Linked DNA regions of Posidoniimonas corsicana. The main gene of each other region encodes a partner of the protein of the gene in region 2 in a complex. Links are inferred from orthologs where the notes say so. Each region holds a gene or a part of one and is shown on either strand. Other genes may lie near its edges. The genes, in order: trxA and KOR34_RS15095.

Region 1 (9,685 bases), 450 kb from region 2 along the record:
GGTGTGCCAGGACTTCGCCCACGTGGCGATCGCGTGCCTGCGTTCTATCGGGCTGGCGGCGCGTTACGTTAGCGGCTACCTGCGGACGCTCCCCCCGCCGGGAAAGCCGCGGCTGGTGGGCGCAGACGCGTCGCACGCGTGGGTGTCGCTCTATTGCGGCGAGGACGGCTGGGTCGACGCGGACCCGACCAACGCCGTGCTGCCGGGGACCGACCACATCACCATCGCCCACGGTCGCGACTACGCCGACGTCTGCCCGATCCAGGGCGTGTATGTCGGCGGCGGCGGGCACACGATGGACGTGTCGGTCGACGTGGCGCCGATAAAGAACTAACGCACGCGTTCGCTGCTGGTTGCGTCAGATGACGCGGCGACTGCAACCAGCGTACGGGCGCCGCCGCCCGGCCGCCGCATCTTGGTCCGCGCTGTATCATTGCGGGCGGGTTTCTCGTAGAGTAGGGGTCTCGTTACCCCGGTGCTCATCTACCGCCGCGATCGCAATGCTTGGCAAATCCAACTCATTCCTCGTTGTGGGCCTCTGCGCCGGCGTGCTCGCGGCGACCCTCGGCTTCGCCATGATGCGGGGCGCGTCGGGCGCGGTCGCGGGCGAAGCCCCCGCGCGGGTGCTGAAGCTCGCCCACAGCCTCGACGAGAAGCACCCCGTGCACCTGGCGATGCTGTACATGGCCGGCGTGCTGGACCAGAAGTCGCAAGGCCAGCTGCGGCTGCAGATCTACGCCAACGGATCGCTCTGCGGCGAGGCCGAGTCGATCGAGCAGATGCAGCAGGGCGTGCTCGACCTGGCCAAGACGTCCACCGCGCCGCTGGAGAGCTTCGTCCCCGAGATGGCCGTGCTGGGCGTGCCGTACGTGTTCACCAGCGACGACCAGTACTGGCGGGTGCTGGATGGGGAGGTCGGCCAGGAGCTGCTCGACGCCGGCCAGGGCGTGGGGCTCAAGGGGCTCTGCTTCTACGACGCCGGCGCCCGCAGCTTTTACACCGTGAAGCGGCCCATCCTCAAGCCCGAGGACCTGGAGGGGCTGAAGATCCGCGTTCAGCAGAGCAAGACCGCCATCGCGATGGTCGACGCGTTGGGCGGTTCGCCAACGCCCATCGAGTGGGGCGAGCTGTACTCGGCGCTGCAGACCAGCACCGTGGACGGCGCCGAGAACAACCTGCCGAGCTACTTCTCGAACCGGCACTTCGAGGTCTGCCGCCACTTCAGCCTCAGCCGCCACACCCGCGTCCCCGATGTGCTGCTGTGCAGCGGCGACACCTGGAACTCGCTGTCCGCCGAGGAGCAGGGCTGGCTGCAGCAGGCGGCCGACGAGTCGGCCCGCATGCAGCGCAAGCTCTGGGACCTTGAGACCGAGCGCGTGCTCGGCGTGCTGGCGGCCGAGGGCGTGAGCGTGCACGAGCCGGACCTGGCGCCCTTCGCCGAGAAGGTGAAGGGGCTGCACCAGAGCTACGACGGCGCCCCGATCGGCGACCTCCTGCGACGGATTGCGGAGGAGTAGGCCCACGTGCAAAGAGCTATGAAACTTGGCGTCTGGCTCCTCGAGGCGTCGGTCGCGGCGATCATGGCCGTGCTGGTGCTGGTGGTGTTCTGGGGCGTGTTCACGCGGTTCCTGCTGGGCTCCGCCAGCCAGTGGACCCAGGAGGCCGCCGAGTACCTGATCATCTGGCTCACGTTCCTGGGCGCAGCGGCCGGGTTCCGCCGCTGGGAGCACCTGGGCCTGGACTGGATGGCCGAGAAGCTGACCCCGGACGCCCGCCGCGTGCTGGAGGTGATCTCCGCGTTGATCTGCGCGCTGTTCGCCGGCGCGGCGCTCCTGTGGGGCGGCTACGTGCTGGTCTCCAAGACGCTGGCGACCGGGCAGGTTACGACGATCGATTTCATGGGGCTGCCGACGCTCGCCAAGGGCTGGGTCTACCTGGCGGCGCCGCTGGGCGGGGTGCTGATCTGCCTGTTCTCGCTGATGCGGGCCTACCGGATCGCGGTCGGCGCCGAGCAGGTCGGCCACGATCACGGCGACAACGCACCGCAGCAGGAAGCCTAGCCGACTATGGACGTGCAGATTGTCCTGATCATCGTCGCGTTCTTCACGATGCTGCTGATGAACGTGCCCGTGGCGATCGCCATCGGCGGCGCCGCGTTCATCGCGATCCTCTCGCTCGGCGACACGCCGGCCAGCTACGTGGTCGCGCTGCGGATGAGCTCCGGCATCGCCAAGTTCAGCCTGTTGGCGATCCCGTTCTTCGTGCTGGCGGGCCAGCTCATGGGCGAGGGCGGCATGGCCCGCCGGTTGATCGAGTTCGCCACCACGCTGGTCGGCCACCTCAAGGGCGGGCTGGCGTACGTCTGCACGCTGACCTGCATGCTGTTCGGCGCGATCTCCGGGTCGGCCACCGCGGCGGTCAGCAGCATCGGCGGGATGATGATCCCCGAGATGCAGCGCAACGGCTACGACCGCGACAAGAGCGTCGCGCTGACGACCACCGCCGCCACCACCGGGCTGATGATCCCGCCGAGCAACGTGATGATCGTGTTCGCCGTGGTGGCGGGCGACGTGTCGGTCGGGGCGTTGTTCCTGGCCGGCGTGCTGCCGGGGATCCTGACCGGGCTGCTGCTGATGGCGGCCTGCCTGGTGACCGGCTTCAGCGGGGACGAGCAGGCCAGCCAGCGGTCGTCGCTCCGCGAGGTGTCGCGGGCCGCGCTGGCCGCGGCGCCGAGCCTGCTGCTGATCGTGATCGTGCTGGGCGGCATCCTGGGCGGCGTGTTCTCAGCCACCGAGGCGGCCGCCATCGCCGTGCTGTACGCGTTCCTGCTGACGTTTGTCGTGTACCGCGAGGCGCCGCTGTCCGCGCTGCCGCAGATGCTGCTCCGGGCGGGCGTGACGACTTCGGTCATCTTCCTGCTGATCGGCGCCAGCCAGGCGATGAGCTGGGTGCTGGTCTACCAGAACATCCCGCAGACGATCAGCCTGACCCTGTTGTCGCTGTCCAGCAACCCGGTGGTGATCCTGCTGATCATCAACGCGGTGCTGCTGGTGGTCGGCGCGTTCATGGACATGACCCCGGCCGTGCTGATCTTCACGCCGATCTTCCTTCCAGTCGCGATGGAACTCGGCATGGACCCGGTTCAGTTCGGCATCATGATCATCGTGAACCTGTGCATCGGGCTCTGCACGCCGCCGGTGGGCACCTGCCTGTTTATCGGCTGCGGCGTGGGTAAGACCACCATCGCGCGGGTGGCGTGGCCGATGATCCCGTTCCTGATCGCGATGGTGGTCGCGCTGCTGATCATCACCTACGTGCCGGCCATCTCGCTGTGGCTCCCCAAGGCGCTGGGCCAGTAGGCGGCCCGCGCTAGCCGAAGTACTCCGGCTCGCCGCCCGGCTTCCACTTGATGTTGCAGCCGATGCTCGGCTTTTGGTCCTCGCCGGGGGTCTTGCCGGCCAGCACCTCGTCGGCCGCCGCCCGCAGGTCCTCCCCCGTCACGGGCACGCCGTTGCCGGGGCGGCTGGCGTCGAACTGGCCGCGGTAGACCAGCTTCTGGTCCGCGTCGAACAGGAAGAAGTCGGGCGTGCAGGCCGCCTTGTACGCGATCGCGACGTCCTGCGTCTCGTCGTACAGGTACGGGAACGTGTAGCCGCGCGACTTGGCCTCGGCGACCATCTTCTCCGGCGAGTCGTCCGGGTAGTTGGCCACGTCGTTCGCGCTGATGCCCACCACGGCCAGGCCGCGGGCCTGGTAGTCGTCGGCGAACCTCTTCAGCTCGTCGGCGATGTGGATCACGAACGGGCAGTGGTTGCACATGAAGACCACCAGCAGGCCCTTGGCGTCGGCGAAATCGCCCAGCGAAACGTCCTTGCCGTCGACGTTCGGAAGGGTGAAATCGGGCGCCTGGGTGCCCAGGGGCAGCATGGTGCTGGGGGTCTTTACCATTGGGGTCTCCTGCGGAGGGCGGTAGCGAGGGCGAACCCGGCAGGGCCGGGCGGGTCCTGCAGTATTACGGGTCGCCCGCGGGCCGCCAACCGGCGGGCGGCCGACCCGGAGCGTTGACACGGCCCCCGCAGATCCTACAATCGGTTGCACGCAAACAACTTACGTCGCACGCGGCCGAGCGATCGAACCCGCGCTGTAGCGTTGCCGTAGTCAGTAACTAGATCCATCGGCCGGCGCGGTCTTTCGAGCGCCGGCCGAACCCTAGCGCAGGAGAGATACCGTGGGCGTCCAAGAAGTCAACGACGATAACTTTGAAGCGGAAGTGCTGCAGGCTGGCGAGCCCGTGCTGGTCGACTTCTGGGCCCCCTGGTGCGGCCCCTGCCGCCAGATCGCCCCGCTGGTCGAAGAGCTGGCCGGCGAGAACACCGGCGCCGCCAAGATCGTGAAGCTCAACGTCGACGACGCCCCCGGCGCCGCGCAGAGCTACGGCGTGAGCAGCATCCCCACGCTGATGGTGTTCAAGGGCGGCGAGGTGGTCGACCGCTTTGTCGGCGTGCAGCCGAAGAACCGCCTGCAGGACGCGCTGGACGCCGCCAAGGCGTAACGCGTCACGCCGCCCAGACCCGCTTGCGGGCACGGGCGGCCTGCAACCCAAACCCAATCGAAAGCCCCGTCGCATGCTAGCGGCGGGGCTTTCTTCGTTGGCGGCGGCCGGAATCGCCTCAAGTCGATCGCACGCCGGGCCGAAACGGAAGATAGGCAAATCTTATCGTTTGTGACGGTCGCACGGGCGGGACGCCCCCGCTGCGGCCCGAGGAAGGAACCCGCGACCGATGCCCGACCACACGCCCCAGCCCGCCGGCTCCCCGACCGAGTCACGCCTCGACCCGCCGCACCCGGTGCACGGCCCCTCGACCAAGGCGGCCGCGACCGCCGCCGTCGGCGACGCGGGCGGCCACGCCCGCGGCGCGCTGGAGCTGGAGTCGTCGCAGCCGATCGAGAAGCACGCCGCCGAGCTGGCCGAGCGGCTGCAGCGGCAGCAGGAGGCCCTGCAGCGCCGCGCCGCCGAGCTCGACGCCCGCGAGGCCGACCTGGCCGACAAGGTCGAGTCGGCGAAGCTGTGGTTTGAAGAACAGAACCAGTTGCTCGAGCAGGGCGGGCTGCCGCCGCAGGACGCGTCCGCCCCGCCCGCGGTCGACGAGCAGGCCGCCGAGGCGCTCGACGAGATGCGCCGGGCGCTCTCCCGGCGCGAGCACGAGCTCGACCAGCGGCAGGCGGACCTCTACCGCGAGATCGAGGAGCTGACCGCGCAGAAGGGCAAGCACGGCGACCGGGTCGCGGACCTGGACCGCCGGCAGCAGAAGCTCGAGCGGCTGGAAGAGGAGATTAAGCAGCGCGAGGCCACGCTCTCCGTCGAGCAGAGCGGCAAGGGGAAGGCCGAGGCCGACCTCCAGCGGCGGCGCGCCGAGGTCGAGGCCCAGACGCAGGACCTGCAGAATCAGATCGCGGAGTTCGCCCAGCGCGAGGCCCAGCTCGCCGCCCGTCAGGCGGAAATCCAGCTGGCCATCAAGCGGTACGAGGCGCTCGGCGTCACCGAGCGACGCATCGCCGAGGCCGAGAGCCAGAGCAACCAGTCCAACGCCCGCGCGCTGCACCTCGACGAGGCCGAGGCGATGCTGTCGGAGGAGAAACGCGTGCTGCAGCGGGCCCAGTCGCAGCTCAAGGCGGACCGCCAGGCGCTGCAGCAGACGCAGCTCATGGAACGGCGCAAGATCGAGGAGGAGCGGGCGGCGTTCAAGCAGGAGATGGCCCACGAGAAGGCGCTGCTGGCCCGCCGCAGCGAGCGCGTCGACGAGCGGGAGTCGGCGCTCGAGCGGCTGCAGGTCGAGCTTCAGGAGACGCAGCGCGAGGTGCTGGAGATGCGGCTGGCGACCGAGGAGACCTGGGCCCAGCTCACCGGCGCCCTGGCGCCTGCCACGCTGACCCGGTCGATCGCGCAGGTCCGGGCGCGGCTCAGCGACCACTACGAGCAGACGCTCCGCGAACTCGAGGAGAGGCGGGTGGAGCTGGAGTCGGTCTCGACTCAGCTGGGCGAGGAGCAGCACCGCCTGGAGGAGCACGGCCGGCAGCTGCTGGAGTGGTCACGCCGCCGGGACGAGGAGATCGAGAAGCAGGCGGCCCGGCTGGTCGCCAGGGAGCGCGAGCTCGACCGCCAGCAGGCGCACTACGAGACGCTCGAAACAAAGTGGGACCGCGAGCGGGCGGAGCTGCGGGCGAGGATCCGTGACCTGCTGGGCTCGATGCGGCACGGGTCGGGCCCCGCCGCGAAGGCCGCGTAGCGCGGCGCTGAGTCCGTTGTCGACCGGCCGCTACTCAGCGGCGTCGTCGGTCGACTCGTCGGCTTTTTCTTCGGCGGAGTCGGCCGGCTTCTCGTCGGAAGTTCCAAACTCGCTCTCGACCTGCACGGTGGACTCGCTGGCCGAGTAGCTGCTGGCCAGCGACGACTCGCTCGCCGAGCTGCGACGCTCGTTGGCCAGCCGGGTCGACTCCTTGGCGTAGGCCATCGCGGCGTTGATCTGCTGGCTGGTGAAGTAGCGGTTGCGGACCGAGCTGCGGGCCGTGCCGGTCAGCTTCTGGGCCAGCTCGGTCCAGGAGAGGTCGTTGTTCAGGTTCCAGACCGCCGCCTGAGCGGCGCCGTGGTCCAGCTTGCCCGTGCCGAACGCGGTCAGCAGCTCGACCACTTCCGGGCGGTCCACGACCTGGTCGACCGGGCGGATCTCGTAGGGCTTGCTCGAGGACGGGTCACGCTTGCCGTGCTCCAGGCACAGCACCGCCACGTCCAGCTTCGCGACCTTCTCGGCCGGGATGCTGAAGGCGCCGCCGCCGCCGCCCAGGCCGCCGCCACCGCCGCCCAGGCCGCCGCCGACCGACTGGGCGCCGCCGCCACCACCGCCGCCGAAACCACCGCCGCCCAGGCCACCGCCGCCGCCGCCAAACTGGGCGGCCACTGGCACTCCGGCGAACGCCTCGGGCAGCTTCAACGCGACCGGGTTCTTGGTCTTGTTGGCGATGATGATCTTGGCTTCGCGGTCGCTCTTCGCGACGAACTTGACGTCCACGTCGCCGCTCTCGATGGCGTCGAACAGGTCGATCTCGGCCGGTGGGTTCACCGTTGCGGGCGCTTTGGCCGAATCGGCCGCGTGCGCGGCGCCGGTTATCAGCAGGCCAGCGATCGTGAGGACGCCAAGTAGCAAGCGGGAAACCATTTCAGGACTCCGGAGTAACGCAGACGCTGCCGAGAGCAGCGGGAGGGGACAGCAGGTACGCTCAGCGGACCGAGGGGGATCTTCCCCTCGCCTGCGTCCAGCATAATCAGCGGGCCTGGTAAAACCAAGCAATCTGGGCGAATTTCGCCCGCCGGCTGACGGCCTAAGGGCCTCCGGGGCCCGGGGTTGCGGCCAGGCGCCCGCCGCGGGAGGGGCGCCGCCGGGGGGCTCAGCCTGCGGGCTGGATCCCCGCGATCACCACCCGCTCCACCCGGCCCTGCCGCTCGATCTGCAGGGCGATCTCCGCGGCGTCTTCGGCCAGCCGCTGCATGAGGAGGGTCTCGAACTGGCGGGAGTCGGCGAAGGTCTCTCCGTCGATCATCCGCACGCGGTCGTGCAGCTCCAGCCCGGCCGCGGCGGCGGGCGAGTCGGCCGCCACCCGGGTCAGGAATACCGTGCCGGGCTCGGCGTCGTCGGCCCGCCAGGAGATGCCGACCCGCGGCCGGGGCGCGTCGGCCGGCAGCGGCGGCAGGGGCCGCTCGCGGCGGGCCTGCAGCGACTTGCCCTCGTTCATGCCCTGCCAGCGGAACGCGGGCAGCGCGTCGGCGTCGGCCGCGGTGGTGGCCAGGTCGAACAGGTAACGCGAGACCAGCCGCACGCCCTCGGTGTTGATCTCACCGACGTCGTCGCTGGGGCGGTGGTAGTCGTCGTGCAGACCGGTGTGCAGCATCAGCGTGGGCACGCGCCGCTTGAGGAAGTTCCAGTGGTCGCTGTTGTCCTCCAGCTCCCAGGTGAAGTCGAGCCACAGCCCCTGGTCGGCGGCCACGCTGGCCAGCCTCCGCAGGCCGACGCCCGTGCGGGTACAACTAACCTCCAGGCGGTCTTCGCGCATGCGGCCTACCATGTCGATGTTGATCGACAGCGGCACCTGCTCGATCGGCACGGTCGGCCGGTTGCACCAGTGCTGGCTGCCCAGCAGCCCCAGCTCCTCGGCGTCCCAGAACGCGATGATCAGCGACCGCCGGGGTCGGATGTCGTGCAGCGCGACCGCTTGGGCGAATTCGAGCACGGCCGCCACGCCGCTGGCGTTGTCGTCGGCGCCGTTGTGGATGTAGCCGATCGGGCCGAAGCTGGTGCGGCGGTCGCCGTAGCCGACGTGGTCGTAGTGGGCGCCGATCAGCACGTGCTCGTTCTTGAGCTGCTCGTCGCTGCCGGGCCAGATAGCCAGCACATTCCGCCGGCCGCCCGGGAACGGCTGGTAGAACTCGTCCTCGGTCCCGCCGCCCTGCCAGCCCATCTCCTGGAGCTGCTTGACCAGGTAGGACGCGGCCGCGCGGCCGCCGCGGGCGCCGGCCCGGCGGCCCTCCATCGCGTCCGAGGCGAGCACCTCCAGGTGGGCCAACGCCTCGTCCGCCCGGATCGAGGCCAGCGCCGCCATCTTGGCGTGCTCCTCAGCGGGGGCGGGGGCGCACAGCAGGCTGGCCATCAGGGCGAGCTGCAGCGTCTGTTTGGTGAGACTCACCGAGTTGTCCTCTGGGCATGACGACACAGCGCCGGGCGTCGCCACGCCGTTGGCTGATTCAGGTCGGGTATCGACCGCCGCCCCGCCCGCAGGCCTTACGCGATTGCCGAACCCGTTAGAAGCAGCATAACAGCGGCGTCACTACCGGCAGAGTCTGCCTAGGTTCCGGAGTGGCAGCAACAGTGGGCTGGAGTTTGCGTTGCCGTCGGTACCGATTCCCGTCGGCCGATTGTCGGTGGGTGCAGCCCAAGAGGTCTTGCCGATTCGACTGGACACCTTAACGCCGATTGTCGCAAGCGACACGGACAATCGGCCGAAACAAACTTCACACTGGCCGGATCGCTCCCGGCCGAATATCGCTGCTACCCTGCGAAGCCCTTCAATGCCCCTTGTAGTCAAGTACAAGTATCGCGACCTGACGCAGTCGGAGCTTGATGAGCTAGGCCCGGATGCGCTAACGATGCGTCCTGCCAGACGCCTCAAGCCATTGGACGAAGCGGAGCTGGCGACACTCACCAAGAGTCGGCTCTTGCAGTATCGGAAGCGGGCGCTCGCTCTCGAAAACTGCTTGGCCGAGTCTGACTATCTAGACCAAGAGATTGAAGATTGGGACCCGGCCTACATCTACTTCAAAGACGACCCACGCTGGCGACAGCTCTACGACCAAATATTGGCCCGTTTGGCATAGGCTAGGACCAGACTCGGGTGGCAGCGACTGTCGGCCGGGGTTGGGACTGCTGCCGAGCCGGCTCCTATCGGCCGATTGTCGCTGCCACGCAGATTCACTTGCCGATGCAGAAGCGGCTGAAGATGCGGTCCAGGACCTCCTCGTTCGATGCGTCGCCCAGCACACGGCCTAGTGCATCGAGCGCCGTGCGCAATTCGAGCGTCACCAGGTCGTCGGCGCCGGCGGGCGCGAGTTCCTCGGCGCGGGCCAGGGCCGTTTCGG
Region 2 (9,693 bases):
TTCGCCGGACACGTCCGCCAGCACCAGCTCGGTCCGCCGCCTCCCGCGGCTGCAGTCCACCTGGCAGTGCACCCAGTGCCAGTCCTCCGGGTTCAGCGAGGTGCGGTCCGGGTAGTAGCCCGACGCGAGCGACGTGGTGGTGGCCTGCTGCAGCCCGATGGAGTACGGCCCGCAAACGCACGCGCTGATGCCGCCGACCCGGCGCACCAGCATGTCCATCATCATCCCCAGGTAGACCGTCTTGCCGACGCCCGGCGCGCCGACCACCGCGATCAGCTGTGGCGCGCGGCGCGAGCCGGCGGCGGCCCGCGAGATCGCCAGCGGCGCCGAGCAGCGGCTGCACCGCTCGGTGGCGGAGCTGTTCTCGGTCCCGCAGATCAGGCAGTCGAGCGGCGCGGCCCGCTGGGCCAGCAGAAACGACTCCAGCGGCACGTTGATGAGTTGCGACATGGTCGGTTGATGCTTGTGGTTGGAGCGGTGGCCGTCCCGCCTGGCGGCGGGGGCGGAGGGGTGTTGGCGGGCGGGCGCGCTACGGCTGAACAGCCTGCTCGCCGGCGCCCTGCGACGCCGACGCCAGCACGTCCATGCTGATCGCCAGCCGGATGCCGATGTTCGGCCGCCGCGAGAGCGGGTGCTCGGCGCTCTGGAAGTGGCAGGTGGCCTGGTTCTCGAAGTACGTGTTGTAAGCGCCGCCCCGGATGGTCCGCAGCGCGGACGGGAACTTGACCGACTGGGGAGTGGTCTCGTCGAGGGTGGAGCTGGTCCACTCCCACACGTTGCCCACCATCTGCTCGAGGCCGCCCACGGTGGCGCCGTCCGGGTAGACGTCGACGGCGACCGGCTTGCCGTGCCCGGCCGACCACAGGTTGGCCTTGCGGGTGTCGAACGATTCGCCCCACGGGTAGCGCCGCTGGGCCACGCGGCCCGGGGCCGACTCGACCGGCCAGGCGCAGCTCTTGGTCCACTCGGCGTCGTTCGGCAGCCGCTTGCCCACCCAGCGGGCGTAGGCGACCGCCTCGTACCAGCTGACGCCCACCACCGGCAGGTCCTCTTCCCCCGGCGTGTGGTGGCCGTCTCGCCAAAACCGGGGCGAGGTGACGCCGGTCTGGTCCACAAAGTCGAACAGCGCCGGCAGCGCCTCCTCCGGCCAGAACTCGAGGGCCTCGTAGCCGCCGGCGTCGACGAAGCATTGGAAGTCGGCGTTGGTGACCGTGTAGCGGTCCAGGTAGCAGGGCTCCACGCGGGCCACGGCCTCGGAGCCCGCCTCGAGCAGGTTGGCGGTCGCCTCGTGGCCGAGCGTTTCACGCTCGGCGGCCACCCCCACCAGCACCGAGCCGGCCGGAGTGAGCGCCATCGCCTCGTCCAGGGCGCGGATCGCCCGCACGTACTGCTCGCGGTCGATCTGGCTGGCGGTCTCGGGGCGCAAGAGCAGCGCGTACCGCCGGTCGGCCAGCATCTCGTCGATGAGGTCGCCCTCGCTGGTGCTCGGCTTCCGCGGCCGCGGCGCCCGGGGCGGCGTGTCCTGCTGCTGCGGACCGCCGGCGCCCTGCCGCGGGCCGGCCCAGTCGTCACCGCCGGCAACCGGACCAAAGCGGCCGCTCCGCTTTATCAGGTTGCGGGCGACCATGCACGCGCCGACGGCGCCGGCGCCGGCCAACACCGGCTGCCCGAACGCCAGGCCGATCAGCAGCAGCGCGACTCCGGCGGCGCCGATGGTCAGCTCGCTGTCGAGCCACTCGCTCCAGCGGAGGCACGCCCTCAGCGGGGTAAGGATGGCTGCTGTCACGGGTTCGCCTCGGTTCAGGGAATTGGTCTTCAAGGTGAGGTGCCTAGGTGTGTCGGGGCGCGGCGGCCGGCTAGCGGTGGCCGCGCTCGGCGCGTTGCTGCCGCAGCTTGCTGAACTGGGCGACTACCGACCCCAGCACGGGGTCGCCAGACACGGCCGGGCCGGGCCCGGCGGCGGCCGGCGCGTCGGCCGGGGCCGCGGACTGCTGCTCCAGCAGCTTCGCGACCCGCTCCAGCTCGCCGCTCCAGTGCTGCTTCTCGCGGGCCAGCTCGGCGCGGGCCTCCTCGAGCTGCCGCTGCAGGTCCTGCTGCCCCTGGCGGGCCTGCTCGGCCTCTTCGCTGAGCCTGGCGTTCTCGCTCTTGAGCTGATCGGCGGACTGGTCGGCCTGGCCGTTGGCGTCCGCCAGCTCCTTCAGGCGGGCCCGCTGCTCATCCAGCTGCTCCTGCTCGTCCGCCAGCCGCCGCTGCCAGGCGTCGAGCTGTCGTTGGAACGCGTCGAGCGCGTCGAACGATTCCTGCAGGTCGGCCTCGTACCGCTGCCGTTGATCGGACCACTCGGTCAGGCACGCAAAGGTTGGTTCTAGCGCAGCGGTTGCCATCGGGTAGGCGCCCATTGTTGGGTTGGAGAAGAATGCCCGGCGCGCTGGTGCGCACGCCTAGAAAAGGTGGCTGCCCTAGCGACAGACTCTGCCCGTTGTGAGTCTGTACGCTCTGCCATCTGAAACGTAGGTCACGTTCCGGGGGCAGGCAAACGAAAAGCCCGCGGGCGGGCGCAGCGGCCCGCAAGTCAGGCCCGACTGGGGGGCCAAGCCGCGTCGCCTGAGGCGGCGGCTAGTTCTGGACCATCTGCCAGAAGCGGTCGAACAGGTAGTGACTGTCGTGCGGCCCGGCCGAGGCCTCCGGGTGGAACTGCACGCTGAACGCCGGGGCCGAGCGGTGCTGCACGCCCTCGATGGTGCGGTCGTTGAGGCTCACGTGCGTGACCTCCAGGTCGGAGGGCAGCGAGTCGGCGTCGACCGCGAAGCCGTGGTTCTGCGAGGTGATCTCCACCTTGCCGGTACCAAGGTCCTGCACCGGCTGGTTGGCGCCGCGGTGTCCGAACTTCATCTTGAACGTCTTGGCGCCGCACGCCAGCGACAGCAGCTGGTGGCCCAGGCAGATGCCGAAGATCGGCTTCTTGCCGAGCAGGCCTTGGATGGTCTTCACGGCGTAAGCGACCGGCTCGGGGTCGCCGGGGCCGTTGGACAGGAACACGCCGTCCGGGTTGATGGCCAGCACGTCGTCGGCGGTGGCGGAGCCCGGCAGGATGGTGACCCGGCAGCCCATGTTCACCAGGTGCCGAGGGATGTTCCACTTCATGCCGAAGTCGAGCGCGGCGATGTGCGGCGCCGAATCATCCTGCGGACCGTGCTGCAGACCGTCCAGGCGGGTCCACGTGCTCAGCGGCTGGCTCCAGGCGGCGGCCTGCTCGGGCGCGACCTCCTGCACCAGGTCACGGCCCACCAGGCCGGGCGAGGCCTTGGCCTTGGCGACCAGGCTGGCGTCGTCCAGGTCGGTGGTCGACAGCACGCCCCGCATGGCGCCCTGCGAGCGGATCAGCCGCACCAGCGCGCGGGTGTCGATCGACTCGATCGCCACGATGTTGTGCGAACGCAGGTACTCGCTCAGGCTCTCCTCGCAGCGGAAGTTGCTCTGGATGCGGCTGTGCTCGCGGACCACGAAGCCGCGAAGGTGCGGCTTGGAGCTCTCGACATCTTCCTCGTTGACCCCGTAGTTGCCGATCTGCGGGTACGTCATCGTGACGATCTGCCCGCAGTAGCTGGGGTCGGTGAGGATCTCCTGGTACCCGGTCATCGAGGTGTTGAAGCAGACCTCGCCGTCGACCTCGCCCTCGGCGCCGATCGACACGCCCGTGAACACCGTGCCGTCTTCCAGAGCGAGCTTTGCAGGCTGAGACATACGTTAAGACCGTTGGGTTGCGAGGCCCCGCTCGGGCGGGGCAGGGGACGCTGCTGGTTACTTGCTTACAGACCCTGGGCGGCCAGCCAGCGTTCGGCGTCGAGCGCCGCCATGCAGCCGGTGCCCGCCGCGGTGATCGCCTGGCGGTAGTAGTCGTCCGCGACGTCGCCGGCGGCGAACACGCCCTCGACGCTCGTGTTGGTGCGGAACGGCACGGTCCACCTGAGGTACTTCTTGTCGTTCATCTCGACCTTGCCCTCGAGAAACCGCGTGTTGGGCGTGTGGCCGATCGCGACAAACATGCCGCCGGCGTCCAGCTGGCGGGTCGAGTCGTCGACCGTGCTCTTGAGGGTCACGCCGGTCACGCCGTCGCCGTCGGTGCCCAGCACCTCGCCGACCTCGCTGTTCCACTCGATCTGGATCTTGGGGTTTTTCTCCGCCCGCTCGGCCATGATCTTCGAGGCGCGGAGCGTGTCGCGGCGGTGGACCAGGTGCACGGTGCTGGCGTACTTGGACAGGTAGTCGGCCTCCTCGACCGCCGAGTCGCCGCCGCCCACCACCACCAGCGGCTTGTTGCGGAAACGCGGCAGCGCCCCGTCGCAGACCGCACAGGCGCTGACGCCGCGGTTCTTGTACATCTCTTCTGAGTCCAGGCCGAGGTAGTTGGCCCGGGCGCCGGTGGCGATGATCACGCTGTGGGCCTCGACGGTTTCGCCCTGGCTGCTGGTGAGCTTGAACGGGCGCCCGCTGAAGTCGACGTCGACGATGTCGTCCGTGATGACCTTCGTGCCGAAGTTGGTCGCCTGCTGACGCATCAGGTGCATCAGCTCGGGGCCCGACACGCCCTCCTTCTTGTGCATGTCGGCCAGGTAGTGGTGCTCCTCGGACAGCGACGTCTTGAAGTACGCGCTGAGGTCACCCGCAGGGAAGCCCGGGAAGTTCTCCACCTCGGTGGTCAGGGCCAGCTGGCCCAGCGGCATGGTGCCGCTCAGGCGGTTCTCCTCGGTCACGGCCCCCTCGAAGACCACCGGGCTCAGGTTGGCGCGGGCGGCGTAGATGGCCGCGGTCCAGCCGGCGGGTCCGCTTCCAACAATAACGACGTGTTCAGGCACAGGTGGGGGCTTCCGTGTGGGGGGAGGGGGTCGGCGGGGGCAATCGATTTTCGTGATTATAGCGCCGCCCGGCGGGACCGTAAACTCGCCGCAGCGGGCTCCCAAGGGAATCCACGCGGCGCGTTGCCGGAGCGTGAAAAACGTGCGCAACCGCCGTTCACGCTCGTTTGACACGCGCATTTTGCTCCGCCACAATCGCCAATCTCTAGTCACGCTCTCTTTTTCTACGCGGAGCCCTCGATGGCAGACCCCCACGGTCAGATCGACAATGTGATGCATGAGTCGCGGCTCTTCCCGCCGCCGGCAGAGTTCAGCAAGCAGTCGCGGATCCCCTCCCGCGAGGCGTACGATCAGCTGTGGGAGCGGGCGGCCGCCGACCCGACCAAGTTCTGGGCCGACCTGGCCAAGGAGGAGCTGCACTGGTTCGAGCCGTTCCACACCGCGCTGGAGTGGAACGAGCCGTTCGCCGAGTGGTTTGTCGGCGGCAAGACCAACGCCTGCTACAACTGTGTCGACAAGCACGTCGCGGAGGGCCGCGGCGACCGCGCCGCGATCATCTGGGAGGGCGAGCCGGGCGACCAGCGGACGCTGACCTACGCCGAGCTGCTGGAGCAGGTCTGCCGGTTCGCCAACGCGATGAAGTCGCTCGGGATCGAGAAGGGGGACCGGGTCTCGATCTACATGCCGATGACCCCGGAGCTGGCGATCGCCATGCTGGCGTGCGCCCGCATCGGCGCCGTGCACTCGGTGATCTTCGCCGGGTTCAGCTCCGAGGCGATCGCCGAACGCAACAACGACGCCGGCGCCAAGGCCGTGATCACGGCCGACGCCGCCTGGCGACGCGGCAAGGCGTTGCCCCTGAAGCACACCGTCGACAAGGCCCTGGAGAAGAGCCCCACGGTCGAGCACTGCATCGTGCTGGACCGCGTCAACGAGGCGGTCGAGTGGACCCACGGCCGCGACCACTGGTGGCACGAGCTGGTCAAGGCGGCCTCGCCCGAGTGCCCGGCCGAGCCGATGGACAGCGAGGCGCCGCTGTTCATCCTCTACACCAGCGGCTCGACCGGCAAGCCGAAGGGCATCAAGCACACCACCGCCGGCTACAACCTGTTCGCCAAGAAGACGTTCGAGTGGGTGTTCGACCACCGCGAGGGGGACGTCTACTGGTGCACGGCCGACTGCGGCTGGATCACCGGGCACAGCTACGTGGTCTACGGGCCGTTCTCCGCGGGCGCGACCTGCCTGATGTACGAGGGCGCGCCCAACCACCCGGCCGAGGACCGCTTCTGGGACATGGTCGAGCGCCACAAGGTGACGCTGTTCTACACCGCCCCGACCGCCATCCGGGCCATCATCAAGTGGGGCAACGAGCACGTCGAGAAGCACGACCTCAGCTCGCTGCGGCTGCTGGGCACCGTCGGCGAGGGCATCAACCCGCAGGCGTGGATGTGGTACCACGAGACAATCGGCAATGAGGAGTGCCCGATCGTCGACACGTGGTGGCAGACCGAAACGGGCGGCATCATGATGTCGCCCCTGCCGGGCGCCATCGCCACGAAGCCGGGCAGCTGCTGCGTGCCGCTGCCAGGCGTGCTGCCCAAGATCGTCGACGAGAACGGCGCCGAGGTCGGGGTCGACCAGGGCGGGTGGCTCACCATCTCGCACCCCTGGCCCGGCATGCTCCGGGGCATCTGGGGCGACGACGAACGCTACAAGGAGGTCTACTGGTCCAAGACGCCCGGACTGTACCTGGCCGGCGACAACGCCCGCCGCGACGCCGATGGCTACTACTGGATCATGGGCCGTATCGACGACGTGCTGAACGTCTCGGGTCACCGGCTGTCGACCATCGAGATCGAGAGCGCGCTGGTCTCGCACCCCGAGGTGGCCGAGGCGGCGGCGGTCGGGCGGCCGCACGAACTCAAGGGCGAGGCCGTGGCCGTGTTTGTCACGCTTAAGAAGGCCCTGCCGAGCGACGAGCTCCGCGAAGCGCTCAAGCAGCACGTCCGCAAGGAGATCGGCGCCCTCGCCCAGCCGGACGACATCCGCTTCACCAACGCGCTACCGAAGACCCGCAGCGGCAAGATCATGCGCCGGCTGCTGAAGGACATCGCCGCCGGCAAAGAGACCGTCGGCGACACCACCACGCTGGAGGACTACAGCGTGATCGCCAGCCTGCGTGACGACGAGGACTAAAGAACCCGCACGCCCCATGCAGGAACTCAACTTCAAGCAGGAGCTGACCGGCTGCTTCGGCCAGCCGATCGCCGAGAACCCGAGCCAGGCGATGGTCGAAGCCGCCTACCGGCATCACGGCCTCGACTGGCGTTACCTGACCATCGAGGTCGGCGCCGCCGGCCTGGCGGACGCGGTCCGCGGCGCCCGGGCGATGGGCTTCCGCGGGTTCAACTGCACGATCCCCCACAAGGTCGCGGTGATCGAACACCTGGACGGGCTGGCCGAGTCCGCATCGGTCATCCAGGCGGTCAACTGCGTGGTGCGTGACGGCGACCGGCTGATCGGCGAGAACACCGACGGCAAGGGCTTCCTCAGCTCGCTGGGCCGGATCGAGAGCCCGGCCGGCAAGCGGGTGGTGGTGTTCGGAGCGGGCGGCGCCGCCCGCGCAATCTGCGTGGAGCTCGCGCTGGCGGGAGCGGCGCGGGTGACGATCGTCAACCGCACGGTCGCCAAGGCGGAAGTGATCGCCAAGACCATCCGCGAGAACACCGCGGCGGACGCGGTCGCAACCGAGTGGCAGGGCGACTACCGCCTGCCGCCGGAGACGGACATCGTCGTCAACTCCACGTCGATCGGCCTGTTCCCGGATGTCGACGCCCGGCTGGCGATCGACTTCGATACGCTGACCCCCTCGATGGTGGTGGCCGACGTCATCATCAACCCGCCGCGCACGCACCTGATCAACACCGCCGAGCAGCGGGGCTGCCGCGTGATCGACGGGCTGGGGATGCTCGTCGAGCAGGGCGTAGTGGGGATCCAACTCTGGTCGGGCGTCGAGGCCGACCCCGGCGTGATGCGGCGGGAGCTCGAGGCGATCTTTGGCTGACGCCGCACCGCCGCGGGCCCTAAGCCGGCTCGCCTAGCAGCCAAGCCAACACGCCCTTCTGCGCGTGCAGCCGGTTGGCGGCCTGCTCGACCACCAGGCTCTGCGGCGAGTCCATCACCTCGTCGGTGACCTCCTGCCCCCGCTTGGCGGGCAGGCAGTGCAGGAAGATCGCGTCGGACGGCGCCGCGCCCATCAGCTTCGCGTTCACCTGGTAGTCGGCGAAGTCGCGTTTGCGCTGCTCCTCCTCGGCCTCCTGCCCCATGCTGGCCCACACGTCGGTGTAGATGGCGGCGCACCCGTCGACGGCCTCGCGGGGGTCGGTCGTCTCGGTGATTGCGGCGTCGGGGCAGTCGGCCCGCAGCTGGTCGACGAACTCCCTGGCGAGCTCGTAGCCCGTGGGGGTCGCGATGGCGAACTCGGCGCCGGTCTTCGCGCAGCCCACCGCCAGGCTCCGCGCCACGTTGTTGCCGTCGCCCACCCAGGTGATCTTCTTGCCCTTGAGTCCGCCGAACCGCTCGCGGACGGTCAGCAGGTCGGCCAGCGCCTGGCAGGGGTGGTCGAGGTCGGTCAGGCCGTTCACCACCGGGCAGGTCGAGTGCGCGGCGACGTCCTCCACCGTGCTGTGGCTCTTCGCCCGCACAACGATCACGTCGACCATGGCGCTGAGCACGCGGGTGAAGTCTTCGATGCTCTCGCGTTTGCCGAACCCGGCGTCGGCCCCCAGCATCATGCTGCCGCCGCCCAGGTGGGTCATGCAGGACTCGAAGCTGACGCGGGTCCGCAGCGACTGCTTCTCGAACAGCAGCGCCATCATCCGGCCGGGGAACAGCGGCTCGCGGACCCCCCTGACGAACTTCGACTTCAGGTCCGCGGCGATGGCGAGGATCGCCTCGATCTCGCTGCTCGACAGATCACTCAGGGCAACCAGGTGTCGCATGTTGGGCTCTCGGCTACTGGTTCTCGGCTGTCGGCCAAATCAGCCCACCCGGGAGGGGTGGGGCAGGCGAAGCGTCACAGCTCAAGATTCTCGATCACGTTGACAAGGATGTCGCACCCTTCCTGGACCTCGGCGTCGGTGAGGGTCATGGCCGGCAGCAGCCGGATGACCGTGCCCTGGGTGCAGTTGATGAGCAGGCCGCGTTCCATGCACTGCTGCACGACCTGGGACCCGTCGACCGACAGCTCCAGGCCGATCATCAGGCCGCACGCCCGCAGCTCCTCGACGTACGGCAGCTTGTCGACCAGCGGCTGCAGGCGGGCGGCGAAGGCGTCGCTGATCTGACTGGCGCGGCCCAGCAGGTTTTCTTCCTCGATGGTCTCGATCGTGGCGATGCCGGCCGCCGCAGCGATGGGGTTGCCGCCGAACGTCGACGCGTGCATGCCGGGCCGCAGGCTGGGGGCGATCTCGGCCGTGGTCAGCAGGGCGCCGCCGGCGACCCCGCCGCACAGGCTCTTGGCCAACGTGATCACGTCCGGCGTAACGCCCCCGTCCCCCAGTGACGCGTGCTGGTAGGCGAACCACTCGCCGGTGCGGCCGCAGCCGGCCTGCACCTCGTCGAACGCCAGCACCAGGCCGTTCTCGTCGGCGATCTCCCGCAGGCCCTGCAGGAAGCCCTCGGGCGGGATCCGCACGCCGCCCTCGCCCTGGATCGGCTCGATCAAGATGCCGGCGGTCTCGTCGTCGACCAGTTCGCGGACGGCGTCGAGGTCGCCGAACGGGGCGTAGGTGAAGCCGGCCATCAGCGGGCCCAGGCCCTCGTGGTACTTGGGCTG

What was found.
Region 1: the proteins of KOR34_RS15095 (region 2) and trxA are in contact, whole or in part, in a crystal structure (PDB 1F6M), measured with the Escherichia coli proteins. The link is inferred for Posidoniimonas corsicana from one-to-one orthologs.

What each region holds. Positions count from the first base shown.
Region 1 is NZ_SIHJ01000001.1:3,462,792-3,472,476, reverse strand. The notes cover bases 3,036-5,890. They hold trxA (thioredoxin), read left to right. Parts: upstream 3,036-4,228; coding sequence 4,229-4,552; downstream 4,553-5,890. Other genes in these bases: KOR34_RS13295 (hypothetical protein), read left to right, coding at 4,782-5,890; KOR34_RS13305 (thioredoxin family protein), read right to left, coding at 3,370-3,948; KOR34_RS13310 (TRAP transporter large permease), read left to right, coding at 3,036-3,359. Also shown: KOR34_RS13325 (transglutaminase family protein), read left to right, coding at 1-334; KOR34_RS13320 (TRAP transporter substrate-binding protein), read left to right, coding at 501-1,517; KOR34_RS13315 (TRAP transporter small permease), read left to right, coding at 1,536-2,060; more of KOR34_RS13310, read left to right, coding at 2,067-3,035; more of KOR34_RS13295, read left to right, coding at 5,891-6,287; KOR34_RS26715 (hypothetical protein), read right to left, coding at 6,318-7,214; KOR34_RS13280 (M20/M25/M40 family metallo-hydrolase), read right to left, coding at 7,444-8,736; KOR34_RS13275 (hypothetical protein), read left to right, coding at 9,119-9,424; KOR34_RS13270 (tRNA modification GTPase), read right to left, coding at 9,519-9,685. UniProt on the Escherichia coli protein: Participates in various redox reactions through the reversible oxidation of its active center dithiol to a disulfide and catalyzes dithiol-disulfide exchange reactions.
Region 2 is NZ_SIHJ01000001.1:3,914,082-3,923,774, forward strand. Bases 2,834-5,696 are described here. They hold KOR34_RS15095 (NAD(P)/FAD-dependent oxidoreductase), read right to left. Parts: upstream 4,857-5,696; coding sequence 3,810-4,856; downstream 2,834-3,809. Other genes in these bases: carA (glutamine-hydrolyzing carbamoyl-phosphate synthase small subunit), read right to left, coding at 2,834-3,744; acs (acetate--CoA ligase), read left to right, coding at 5,097-5,696. In the rest of the region: KOR34_RS15075 (TRAFAC clade GTPase domain-containing protein), read right to left, coding at 1-450; KOR34_RS15080 (formylglycine-generating enzyme family protein), read right to left, coding at 530-1,786; KOR34_RS15085 (hypothetical protein), read right to left, coding at 1,857-2,384; more of carA, read right to left, coding at 2,617-2,833; more of acs, read left to right, coding at 5,697-7,052; aroE (shikimate dehydrogenase), read left to right, coding at 7,069-7,920; argF (ornithine carbamoyltransferase), read right to left, coding at 7,940-8,857; KOR34_RS15115 (aspartate aminotransferase family protein), read right to left, coding at 8,932-9,693.